DNA from 2 places in the Clostridium sp. ETTB3 genome. Region 2 is predicted to be linked to the other one. Evidence: riboswitches for the same ligand, from Rfam matches in the RefSeq annotation. Region 2 holds a riboswitch; the other holds the start of a gene.
The links. A riboswitch is a leader RNA that binds a small molecule or an ion and turns the genes downstream of it on or off. The one in region 2 is predicted to bind glycine.

Region 1: linked by a shared signal. The riboswitch ahead of ACUN06_RS05605 (trimeric intracellular cation channel family protein) and the one ahead of ACUN06_RS09605 (alanine/glycine:cation symporter family protein) in region 2 are both predicted to bind glycine.

Annotation. Positions count from the first base shown of each region.
Region 1 is NZ_CP199832.1:1,135,631-1,142,493, reverse strand. It holds gene ACUN06_RS05625 (ABC transporter permease) at 1-854, opposite strand, end outside; gene ACUN06_RS05620 (ABC transporter permease) at 847-1,830, opposite strand; gene ACUN06_RS05615 (ABC transporter substrate-binding protein) at 1,823-3,481, opposite strand; gene ACUN06_RS05610 (metal-sensing transcriptional repressor) at 3,671-4,012, opposite strand; gene ACUN06_RS05605 (trimeric intracellular cation channel family protein) at 4,214-4,822, opposite strand; glycine riboswitch at 4,875-4,951, opposite strand; glycine riboswitch at 4,955-5,040, opposite strand; gene ACUN06_RS05600 (PIN domain-containing protein) at 5,136-5,573, opposite strand; gene ACUN06_RS05595 (hypothetical protein) at 5,734-5,904, opposite strand; gene ACUN06_RS05590 (Hsp20/alpha crystallin family protein) at 6,311-6,751, opposite strand.
Region 2 is NZ_CP199832.1:1,954,225-1,961,087, reverse strand. It holds gene leuA (2-isopropylmalate synthase) at 1-1,601, shown strand, start outside; glycine riboswitch at 1,670-1,743, shown strand; glycine riboswitch at 1,744-1,834, shown strand; gene ACUN06_RS09605 (alanine/glycine:cation symporter family protein) at 1,984-3,354, shown strand; gene ACUN06_RS09600 (glycoside hydrolase family 73 protein) at 3,618-4,376, shown strand; gene ACUN06_RS09595 (acylphosphatase) at 4,437-4,709, opposite strand; gene ACUN06_RS09590 (ABC transporter substrate-binding protein) at 4,874-5,935, opposite strand; gene ACUN06_RS09585 (ABC transporter permease) at 5,935-6,735, opposite strand; gene ACUN06_RS09580 (ABC transporter permease) at 6,729-6,863, opposite strand, start outside.

The sequences.
Region 1 (6,863 bases), 820 kb from region 2:
CTATTGGGATTAATTAAAATCTTAAGATTCTCTCCAATTACATCAAATAAGATTACAACACTTAAAAGCATTAATCCTGGGAAAACTGCAAGCCACCATTTTCCTGTTGTAATGTGATTCATTGCTTCTGATAAGATAACTCCAATTGCAGGAACTTCTGCTGGAATTCCAAATCCTAAAAATGTTATTGATGCTTCATGCATAATAGCATGTGGAAATAACAGTACAACTCCAATTAAATATACTGGTAATACATGTGGAATAATGTGATTAACTGCAACTTCAAATTTATTTTTCCCCATTTTATAGGCTGCTTGGACATATTGAGATGATCGAACCTGAAGTACTTCTGCACGAACAAGCCTTGTAAGTGCAGGCCAGTGGGTAACTGCTACTGCTACTGTAACTCCCACTGTCCCTCTTCCAAGCATAAATGATATTAAAATTAGTAAAATCAAATGTGGAATCCCCATACAAAGATCAACACACCAATTAATTAATTTATCGTATTTTCCACCAATAATAGCGCAAGAAACTCCAAATACAAGAGCAATAAAAGAACTTACTATAGATGCAAGTATTCCTATTAAAATACTATTAGATAATCCCTTTATACATCTCCAAAACATATCTCTTCCCATAAAATCTGTTCCAAACAAATGCTGTAAACACGGACTTATAAATTTTGCTGAATAATCCACTGCATATTTATTTGAATTCATTGTAATTCCTAAAATAAATACTACTAATAAATATACAGTAGAAATTGCTACATAAAATATTATCTTAGCCCTTGTATTAGGAAAAATATTAAACCTACCTTTTCTTGACACTCTTAAGTGGCTATTAACCATTGTATTTTCCCTCCTTTAATCTTGGATCCAATACTCCATATAATATGTTTGCAATAAAATTACCTACAAATACAAATATAGCACTAAATATTGCAATCCCTAGTAATAAAGGAACATCACCATTTAATCCTGCTGCTGTTGTTGCTGTACCTAATCCTGGATAAGAAAAAACTGTTTCAGCTAATGCTATCCCTCCAAAAAGTTCACTAAATGAAGCAAATTGTTCTGTTATAGCTGGTAATGCTATATTTCTTAACCCATGTCTAATTACTAGTTGTCTCGTATTTTCCCCTCTCGCTTTTGCAAAAAGTATAAAGTCACTATTTAATATTTCTATTAACTTTTGTCTTGTAAATAATGTTACTCTACTAATACCTAATATGCTAAGTGTTAATGCTGGTAATATAAGATGATATATTCTATCCCAAATTGTAATTTTCAAAGATAACTTACCCATGGGTACTGCAAATCCTATAGGAAACCACCCTAAATATACTGAAAATAAGCTTAAAATTAATAAACCTATCCAAAATGTTGGTGCTGATTGCAATGCAAGACAAAATATTTTTATAATTTTATCAAATAAACTTCCTTTATATATACCTGCTAAAACGCCAATTAAAAATCCAACTATTCCTGAAAAACACCAAGCTACTAACATTAATACTATTGAATATTTAAATCTCTCTAATATAACTGTACTAACTTGCTGCTTATATGTTATTGATGTTCCAAAATCACCTTTTAAAACATTTTTACCCCAAGATGCAAACCTTTCTAATGGTGGATCATTTAACCCCCAATGATCTGCAATTTCCTCCTTTGCCTCTACTGAAAGTGTAGATTCTGCTCCAATATATGATGTTAATGGATCTATAGGCGAATTTGTAACTAAAATAAAAGAAATAATACTAACTCCTATTAATAATGATAACATTCTTAAAAATACTGAACTTATATATTTTACTCTATTCATTAATCTTCCAATCCTTCATATTACAAATAATTGGTGCACCATGTCCGTGTGGATGTGGTATTTGTGTGTTTATAGAAATATCAAGATAGTCATTTACAAAGTAGCTATGCTCAATATTTACAATATATAAATATGGATAATCTTCACTTGAAACTGTTTGTACTTCTTTCCACTTTTCTACTGCATCTTCTTGATTATTAGAATCTATAGCTTCATCTATTAATTTATCTACCTCTTTATTTGAATATCCAATTGTATTATCGTAATCACCACTTAAAAATAAATCAGAATAAAATAATGACTTTAATACTGTAGGATTATATTGTCCCCAACCCCATATAATACCACATGTTTTAGCTTTAACTGTAAGTTCATCCCATGTTCCTTGTTTAACATTTATTTTTATTCCCAACTCTTTTGCATCTTCTGCAACAGCACTTCCTAATAAATATCGTTGCTCATCATTAGATGGTGCATAAACATCAAATTCACAAACTATCCCATCTTTTTCACAAATTCCATCACCATTACTATCTATCCATCCAGATTTTTCAAGTATTTTTTTTGCTTCCTCTTTTTGATTATCATCATAAACTAAAGGATTTCCCCAAACTAAATTAGTTGTAAAACCAGTAGCTTTTTTACCTACACCATTTAATGCATTTTCAATTATTTGTTCACGATTTATTCCTATACTTAAAGCTTTACGTACAGCTATATCAGATGTAACATTATTACCTACTAATATTTCATTATCATCTTTATCTGTCATTGTTTGCTCTTTTAAGTATGGTAAACTAATATTACGTACATCCATAGTCTCAAGATTTTCTAAATGCATTCCATTTATTATTTCTTTAGAATAGTTTGGATCTACCATAACTATATCTAATTGGCCAGACTTAGCATTAGAAAAAGCTGATTTACTATCCATTTTTACAAATGTTACTTGTTTAATTTCTGGAGTTCCCTCGTAATAATCTTCATAAGCTTGTACTATAATTTGTTGATCTGTATTATATTGAATTACTTTCCATGGTCCTGTTCCTATTGGTGATTTATCAAAAACTTTACTATCATATGAATCACTTGGAACAATTCCTAACAATGCAATGGAATCAAAAAATGGTGAATATGGCTCTGATAATGTAAATTTAACTGTATAATCATCTACAGCCTCTACACTTTTTAATCTTGTAAGATCAACACTTTCATTATCTGCTTGATTATTTTTTACTGTCTCATAAGTGAACACTACATCCTCAGCAGTAAAATCTGATCCATCTTGAAACTTAATACCTTTTTTTAAATTAAAAGTATAAATTAATGAATCTTCGCTTATACTCCAACTTTCTGCTAAATCACCTTCATATTCTGAATTTGGATTTACTCGTGTTAACGCATTATTTGTAAACGAATATCCATAACTCATTGCTCCTTTAATTGGATCTAAGCTACTTTCAAAAATATTATTTCCAACATATGCTGTAATGCTGTCCTTACTATCATTATTCTCATTATTAGCATATGTTGAAATACTATTATCATCCTTAGAGTTATTTTTCACACTTGTACTTTTTCCATTATTACATCCTACAATGAGTAATGACATACTTACTATTAGAGATACTATCAACGATTTTTTTTTCATAAACTCCCCCGCCCCCTTACCATTTTATACCATAATTTTATCATTTTTACCAACTATCAACAACCTGGGTAGGGGGATTAATTTTATATTTTTTTATAATAAATAAATTTTAGTTTTCATAAAAAATATTATATAAAAAAAGAGAATTCCAATACGAATTCTCTTTTTTAACGTGGTATCATTAACTATTTATTTAATGAACTTAGCTATTGCTTTATTTAAATCTTCTATAGGCCTTTTATCGCCACATTCTATAGCTTCTACTATGCACCCTTCTATATGTTCCTGCAATATTATTTTACTTACTCCATTTAATGCTGATATAACTGCAGCTAACTGAATTAATACTTCACTACAATCCCTCTCATCTTCAACCATACGTTTTACAGCTTCTAAATGTCCAGCTGCACGAGATAAACGATTCAATATAGCTTTTGTACTTTCGTGAGAATGTGTATGTGTGTGCCCCTCTGCATTTTTATGAGTATGAGTAAATATCTTACCATTATCACTTTTATGAACATGTTCCATTGCTTTTGTACTATCCATGTTATACCCCCAGCTTATACTCCTATATAATTTATATTAAATTTTATATCAAGTTATTCTTTTATAAAAATAATCTCTATATTTAACTTATAACCCTTTTATTGTTAAATACTAAAACAAAAAAGATATGAGAGTTTTTCTCATACCGTACATCATTTTAATATTTAGTCTTTTTCTTAAATTTTATACTCTTTCTTTACATATTACTGGTAAATTTATGGTCTTATAATAACTTATCATTCTAATAAGTACTATAATTATCAAAGTTATAAATTGTGCTGATTCCATCCCAATTATAGGATATATAAACCAAAGTATAGTTACACCTATAACTCCTGCAATACAATAAATATCATTTTTAAAAATTTGCGGTTTTCTATTAGTTATTATATCCCTTAGAACTCCTCCACCAACTCCAGTTATACTAGCTGCAAATATAAATAACATAAAATTATAATTACTATTGATTGCTTTAACAGCTGCTGATACAAAAAAGGCAGCTAATCCAATTGCATCTATAAATACAAATAAATTCTTATATTTTAAATTTCCTTTTAAAAATATAGCTAATAAAGTTCCTGCAATAATAAATGGAATTGTCATATAACTTGTAAAAAATACTGGAATTCCTACATCTGAAACTATATCTCTAAGTACTCCTCCACCCATTGCAGTAATTATTGCAATTATATAAACTCCAAAAACATCAAATTCCTCTTCAATAGCTACTATTGCTCCTGATACGGCAAAAGCAAAAACACCGATATACTCTAAAATTGTAATATAATCCAAAAAAATCCCCCTTCTTTACTTCTAACTAGACTAATTATTAAAACAATTGCGTCTCTGTCTTTTTACCTGAAAGATTCTCCTACTATACTTAAGATTGCTTCGTCGGTGCTTTTAATAGTCTTTCCAGAGTTTTCTCAAAATTTGGTCCTTTTGCCTGAGAGTTTGCCGCACTTTCCCCTTCGGCTCTATATTTAAACAGTATCTCCCAAATTTATCAACGAAATACCTATAAATTATAATATATCCATAACTGCACTTCAATATATAAATTAGAAAATGATCTTATTTTATCTTTTCTTTAATATTTTATCTTTTAATCATTTTCAATATTATATAAATCACTTAATGATATTACTCTTTCTTTTTTAGCAATACATCCTCCAATTTCCAATAATGCTTTATCTTCTGTTACTAAAATTAAATTTTCATTAATATAACATGCAAATAGTTGCAAAAAATCATTTTCTGATAAATTATTATTTTTAAATTTTTCTTTTATTGTGTAATCTAAAATAAAGTAAAATCCACTTATATCTTGTTTATTAATTTTAAGAGCAAAAGGTAATAATTCACAAAACCTTTCACTTAAAACTTCTCTACTCCTATATATCTTAGCTTCTTTTACTGATAATTCCTTTAGTACTTCTTCTAATATTAAAAGTTTATTTTGCTTAATTAATTTATTTAATGTTTTTTCATCTTTTTCCCAAAGATTAATTATTATATTACTATCTAACAGATATTTTTTCATACTATATCAAACCTTTCTTATCAAAATAATATTTAGATATTATAAATTTTATTTTTTACAATATGGTCATTTATTAACTAAATATTATTTTACTTAGTTCGTTTTAATGTATCCACTACTTTATACTAACACCATAGATTAAAATAAGATTGTTCGCAAATTATTTATTTTCTAATTCACTTAATCTTTTATTTAATAAGTCTATATCTGATTTCATTTTCTTTTGATTCTTGACTATATTTATTATAAATATAACTATAGCAATTGGAATTGCAATAAAAATAACCAAATTTATCAAAGCAATAATTACTGTTAAGTTATTAACATCCATTTTTAATTCCCCCTCTTTTATAAATCGTATCTTAATACGATTGTTCATAAATCATTATATTTATTATACATTATAAATAGTAAATTAAAAGCATTTTTTACTTTTTATGCATATTAATCTTATAGTCTTAAAATATCTTATTAAATATAATGCTATAATAGTAAATATTAGAATATAGATCTTTTGAGATAAAAAAGCAACTGCAAACTTAAAAATAGGTTTTGCAGTTGCTTTATTGCTATCCCAGTTGGTTAGTTAGGAGTTAGAAGTTCATAGTGACAAGTGGCAAGTTACAAGTTAAGGAAAAAATTTAGCTTATGCTTAATTTTTGAAAATATAACTTTAAGAAATTCCTTATGTAATTTCAACCATAACTAAAAACTAAAAACTAAAAACTACTTACAGTTTATTCTATTAAAATCTTATTACTATTATTTTGTGTTAATTCTTTCTTAGGTAATTCAATATTTAAAACACCATTATCAAATTTTGCTTTAATGCCTTCTTTATTAACATTATTGATGTAAAACCCTCTAGAAACTGAACCATAGATTCTTTCAGGCCTAATATAATTATCATTTTTTTCTTCATTTTCATTATTTCTTGTGGCAGAAATAGTTAAATAATTATTGTTGTAATCAATATTTATATCTTCTTTTTTAACTCCTGGTAATTCAGCATGAATAATATATTCTTTAAGAGCTTCTTTTATATCAGTTTTGAAGTTTCCACCTGAATTGAATTCTGCTAACATATCACCATTAAAGAAATCATTAAACATGTCATTAATAGTTAATCCTTTGTTATTTCTTTCATTATTAAATTTAAAAGGTACTAAACAGAACATACAAAGACCTCCTTTATAAGTGAAATTCTAAATTTTAATTTAGTTAATTGAACTTACTCCTACAAACGAATGTGAGTAGTGAGTTTCATTTAACTAGTTTTTTGAAAGTTCA
Region 2 (6,863 bases):
ATATTATTGAAAAGGTACCTATTTGGTGTAGTGTTGATTTAAGAGATGGAAATCAAGCACTTATAAATCCAATGAACATAAATGAAAAATTAGAATTTTTTAATTTATTAGTTAAATTAGGATTTAAGGAAATTGAAGTTGGATTTCCATCAGCATCACAAATAGAATTTGATTTTTTGAGAAGATTAGTTGATGATAATTGTATTCCAGATGATGTTGTTGTACAGGTATTAACTCAAGCAAGACCACATTTAATAGAAAAAACTTTTGAAGCTTTACAAGGGGTAAAAAAAGCAATAGTTCATATTTACAATGCAACTTCAGTATTACAAAGAGATGTTGTTTTTAATATGAGCAAAGATGAAATTAAAAAAATTGCTGTTGAGGGAACAAAGTTAGTAAAAAAATATACTTCAGATTTTGAGGGCGAGATTTTTTTAGAATATTCTCCTGAAAGTTTTACTGGAACAGAAGTTGAATATGCATTAGAAGTATGTGATGCAGTTGCTGATGCATGGGAGGCATCAAAGGAAAATAAAATTATAATAAATCTTCCATCAACAGTTCAAATGGATACACCAAATGTTTTTGCAGATCAAATAGAATATATGTGTAAAAATTTTAAAGATAGAGAAAGGGTAATAGTAAGTGTGCATCCGCATAATGATAGAGGGACAGGTGTTGCTGATGCTGAACTAGCATTATTGGCTGGAGCAGATAGAATAGAAGGAACATTGTTTGGTAATGGAGAAAGAACAGGAAATGTTGATATTTTAACTGTTGCATATAATATGTTTTCTCATGGTGTTAATCCTATTTTAAATCTTGAAAATATAAATGATATTATTGAAATATATGAAAGGTGTGTAAAGATACCTGTACCAGTTAGGCATCCATATGCAGGAAATTTAGTGTTTACTGCTTTTTCTGGTTCGCATCAAGATGCAATAAATAAAGGAATGAAGAAGTATGAGGAGAGAGGATCAAAATTATGGCAAGTACCATATTTACCAGTAGATCCAAGTGATTTAGGAAGAGAATATGAACCTTTAGTTAGAATAAACAGCCAATCAGGAAAAGGTGGAGTTGCATTTGTTATGGATCATTGCTTTGGATTTAAATTACCAAAATCAATGCAACAGGAATTTGCAGAAGTAGTTCAAAAAATTTCAGAAAGTAAGGGTGAAGTTCAACCAAATGAAATAATGGAAGCATTTAAAGAACAATATTTAACCTTACAAGAACCTTTTAATTTAATTAGTATTTCTATATCAGATATTGATAGTGATGTATCAGAAACAACCAAGGTAAATGCAGTAATTGAATATAATGGAAATGAATATGTTATAGATGGAATAGGTAATGGACCAATAGATTCATTAGGAAAGGCATTAGCAAATAGTAAGTTAATTGATGTTAGCATAATAGATTATAAAGAACATTCATTAGGAGCAGGTTCAGAAGCAGAAGCAGCAGCATATGTTTATATGAGCAGGAATGATATTCATAAAAAGACATTTGGGGTAGGGGTTGATAGTAATATTACAAGAGCATCAATTAAATCTGTAATAAGTGCATTAAATAGGTTATATGGTAAATAATATGTTTTATAAGTTGATTAATTTAATATTTATTTATATAATTACTTTATAAAATTTAATATGTTCGGTTGAAGGTAATGGGAGAGTGATTTATATCCACCGAAGAAGTAAATCTTTCAGGTATTAGGACCGTTACTGGACGAGCCTCTGGAGAGACTCAATTAAGAGCACCGAAGGAGCAAGGCTTATTTAAATAAGTTGAAACTCTCAGGTAAAAGGACAGGGGATTAAAATAGTTTTTAGTTAATAGTTAGTAGTTAGTAGTTAAGGAACAAACTTTTAATTGAGTTTTTTATTACGTAATAACCTAACTCATAACTACAAACTACAAACTATTTCTAATCTCCTCCTATAAATTTTTATTTTTAAGGAGGATTTTTTTATGAGTTTTTTTATTAATTTAGAAGAGGTATTAAAAAATATTGATGGAATAGTATGGGGACCACCTTTATTAATTTTATTAGTAGGGACAGGTATATATTTTACTTTTAAATTAAACTTTATTCAGATGTTTAAATTGCCATTAGCAATTAAGTATCTATTTTTAAATGATGATGATAAAAGCGATAATGAAGCAAAGGGAGAGGTATCAAGTTTTGCAGCATTATGTACAGCATTATCAGCTACTATAGGAACAGGAAATATTGTTGGTGTAGCAACAGCTATAGCAACAGGAGGACCAGGGGCCTTATTTTGGATGTGGGTTGCTGCATTTTTTGGAATGGCAACTAAATATGCAGAAGGAGTTCTTGCTATAAAATATAGGGAAGTTGATGAAAATGGAGAAATGTCTGGAGGTCCTATGTATTATATTGAAAAGGGAGTTGGAAATAAATTTTTAGCTAATATGTTTGCATTTTTTGGTATTGCAGTTGCACTACTTGGTATAGGGACTTTTGGACAAGTGAATTCTATATCAAAAGCAGCATTAATTTCTTTTAATATTCCAATATGGTTTACTGCAATAATAATAACTATATTAGTTACACTGGTTACTTTAGGAGGTATAAAAAGAATATCTAATGTAGCAGAAAAGATAGTTCCAACAATGGCAATATTATATATAATAGGAGCTTTGTTAGTATTGATATGTAATTTTAAAGCAATACCTTCAGCAATAACATTAATAATAAAAAGTGCATTTAATCCAAGTGCAGCATTAGGAGGTACTACAGGTATTACTATATCATTAGCAATTCAAATGGGAATAGGAAGAGGTGTATTTTCAAATGAAGCAGGTCTTGGAAGTGCACCAATAGCAGCAGCAGCAGCTAAAACAAAATATCCAGTTAAGCAAGGATTAATTTCAATGACAGGAACATTTATAGATACAATAATTATTTGTACTATGACTGGATTAGCAATAGTATTAACAGGAAGTTTTAATAGTGGATTAGAAGGAGCTGCAATGACTACATTTGCATTTGAAAATGGATTACCATTTGCAATTATAGGTAAATATATAGTTAATATAGGTTTAATTTTCTTTGCTTTTACAACTATAATAGGATGGAATTATTATGGGGAAAGATGCATTCAATATTTAATAGGTATTAAAGGAATTAAATTTTATAAGATAATATTTATAGCTTTGGTTGGAGTAGGACCATTTTTATCTCTTAATTTAGTATTTATAATTGCAGATATAGTAAATGGATTAATGGCATTGCCTAATTTAATTGGTTTAATTAAATTAAGAAATATAGTAATAAGTGAAACAAATAATTTTTTTGAGAATATTAACTCTAATTAAAGTACGCAATGATAGAGATATATATGAAATAAATTAATATATGAATAAAAGGTTATAGTAAGTTTAATAATAACTTATTATAGCTTTTTTTTTGAACATTCAAAAATAATAAAGCTATTAGTAATAAAAATATATTTAAAAAGGTAAAATAAAGTGTAGGAGGTAATTATGATTTATAAATATGTAAAAATGGATTTCCTTAAAAGTATATAATGAAGGTAAGCCAACAAAAGAAGTATTTAAAAATTATAGGAGAGTTTAAGATGAAAAATAACATTAAATACAGAGGGGTAAATAGTTATGCTTTATCGGGGGGAAAAATAAATTCTTATAAGTTTATTAAAGCTTGTATTCTTTTTGTTTTAATGATTGTAACTATATTTAGTACTATAAGATTTAAATTATCTCAAAAAATTACTAATACTAGATATATAAATGAAAGTTCAAATGTTTATAATGAAGAAGTAAGTATAGCAAATGCTACAACTAATATGAGCAATGAAAAAAATATAGAAGTAAATTTAAATGTTAATTTGGATTCAGATAAGATGGAATTTTTACAAAAAGTAGCAGAAGGAGCAATTGAAAATTATTATAAATATGGTATTTTACCATCAATAACTATTGCACAGGCTATATTAGAATCAGGATGGGGACAGTCAGACCTTGCAGTTACACATAATAATTTATTTGGAATAAAGGCTGATTCAAGATGGGATGGAGATATTGCTACAATTTCTACAAGTGAAAATTATAATGATATTACTATAGCAAGCTTTAGAAAATACAACAATATAGAAGAATCTATAAATGATCATGGAAAGTTTTTATATGAAAACTCAAGATATTCTGAATATGGATTATTTGCAGGGAAAAATTATATTCAACAAGCACAGGCTTTAGAAGATGCTGGATATAGCACTGTTAGAAACTCAGATGGAGTACCAGTTTATGCAGATAAATTAGTAACTTTAATAGAGAAATATAATTTAATGGAATATGATAATAAAGTTAAAAATTAAAAATATAAAAAATAGAGTTAGATATTTATACATTTAACTCTATTTTTGTATTTTTAACATTTAATAACGTTCTGTAAAGCTATATTCATTGTAGATCACTTCAATCTTTTTTTGATAAAGTTCATCTACTTTAATAAATCTATTCCCATTTTTTATAATTTCAAGAAATTTTTTTATAGAATCAATTTCTCCTTGAACTTCAATTTCAACCATACCATTATCCATGTTTCTTACCCAGCCAGTTAAATCATAATTTTGTGCATTCATAATACAAAAAAATCTAAAGCCAACACCTTGAACACGACCATCAGCTATTATGTGATATCTAACCATAAAATCCTCCTTAACATATAATTATAGTATATATTATAGTATAATTAAAATTATAAATAAAATGGGGATGTCGCATTAAGAATAAATACTACAATATATTGTATTAATTTTTATTTTTTAAAACAATATATTGTGTATAAAAGTTTTAGTGCGACAGCCCCATTTTAATGAGTTAATACATCCATAAAGGCTTCTTCATATAATTTTAGTGATTTTTTATCTAAGTCAGTAAAAATTGAACATTTATCTAAAACATATTCTGGTGGATAAGCTACAGGATTGTTTTTTACATCATCATCCAATAATTCATATGCACCATAATTTGGTGTTGAGTACTCTATGTATTCTACATTTATTTTTGCATTTTCAGGATCACATAAAAAGTTAATAAATGCTTCTGCACCAGCTTTATTTGGAGCACCTTTAGGAATTGTCATTGAATCAACCCATCTATTAGAACCTTCTTGTGGAATAGCATATTTTAAATTAGGATTTCCACTTATTGAATAAGAAGCATCACCTGAATAAACAGTGGCTAATGCCTTTTCGCCAGCTATCATATTATCTTTTATTTCATCAAGTAAATATACAGGACTAGTTAATTTCTTTTGTTTAATTAAATCTTCTTTTGCTACATTTATTTCATCAGGATTTGTAGAATTTAATGAATATCCATTTTTTATTAAAGCAATAGCAAGAGAATCTCTTAAAGAATCAAACATATATATATTATCTTTGTATTTTTCATCCCAAAGGATATCCCAACTAGTAACTGGTTCAGTAATTACTGTTGAATCATATAATATTCCAATTGTTCCCCACATATATGGAACAGAATATTCATTAGTAGGGTCATAAGATAAATTCAAAAAATCATCACTTATATATTTATAATTTGGAATATTATTAAAATTTAATTTTTCTAATAAACCTTCTTTTCTCATTTTTTCAACCATGTAATCAGAAGGAAATACTAAGTCATAAACACCAGGACTAGTTTGAATTTTTTGATACATAATTTCATTAGTATCATATTTATCATAAATAACTTTTATTCCAGTTTCATCTTCAAATTTTGAAATTAAAGATTCATCAATATAATCTGCACAGTTATATACATTTATAGTTCCATTAATACCAGAGTTATTATTACTACATCCAGTAAAAAATGTAGATGTTAATATTGCTGTGGTAAGTAGTGTAATTAAATTCTTTAATTTCATCATTATTTTTCACCTCTTGAAATGAAGTCTTTTCTATTTACAATTAATAATAAAATTAATACTGTTAAAAACATTAATGTTGATAAAGCATTAATTGATGGATTAATTCCTTTTCTTGCCATTGAGTAAATTTCAATAGAAAGATTATTAACACCAGGTCCAGTTGTAAAGAAGCTTATTACAAAATCATCAATTGACATGGTAAATGCCATTAAGAAACCAGCAAATATTCCAGGCTTTATTTGAGGTAAAATTATTTTACGCATTGCATATGCAGGAGTTGCTCCTAAGTCTAATGCTGCTTCAGTGATATTAGCTGGCAATTGTTTAAGCTTTGGTAATATTGATAAAATAACATATGGTATATTAAAAGTTATATGAGCAAGAAGCAAGGTTGTAAATCCAAACTCAAATTTTAAATAAGGACTTAAAAATATAAATAAGCTCATAAGAGATATACCAGTTACTATATCAGGGTTTAAAACAGGTAAATAATTTATGTTTAATAATGCTTTTTTTGAAAAACCACGCATTCTATTAATACCTATAGCTGCAAATGTACCAATTATAGTAGCAACTATTGATGAAATTATAGCAACCAATAATGTGTATTTTAATGCACTCATAATACTGTCATTTTGAAATAATTCAATATACCAATTTAAAGTAAATCCATTCCATTTACCCATAGACTTAGAATCATTAAAGGAGAAAACCATTAAAGTTACTATAGGCAGATATAGAAAAATAAAAATTAAGATTAAATAGAATTTTTTTATGAAAGATTCTAGTTTTCTTACCATAATCTGCTTCCTCCTTCCTTATCATCCGAACCTTCAAATTTATTCATGAAAGCCATTGAAATTAAAATTATAATCATCATAAATATTGCAATAGCAGAACCAAAGTTCCAATCACCCATTGTTGTATA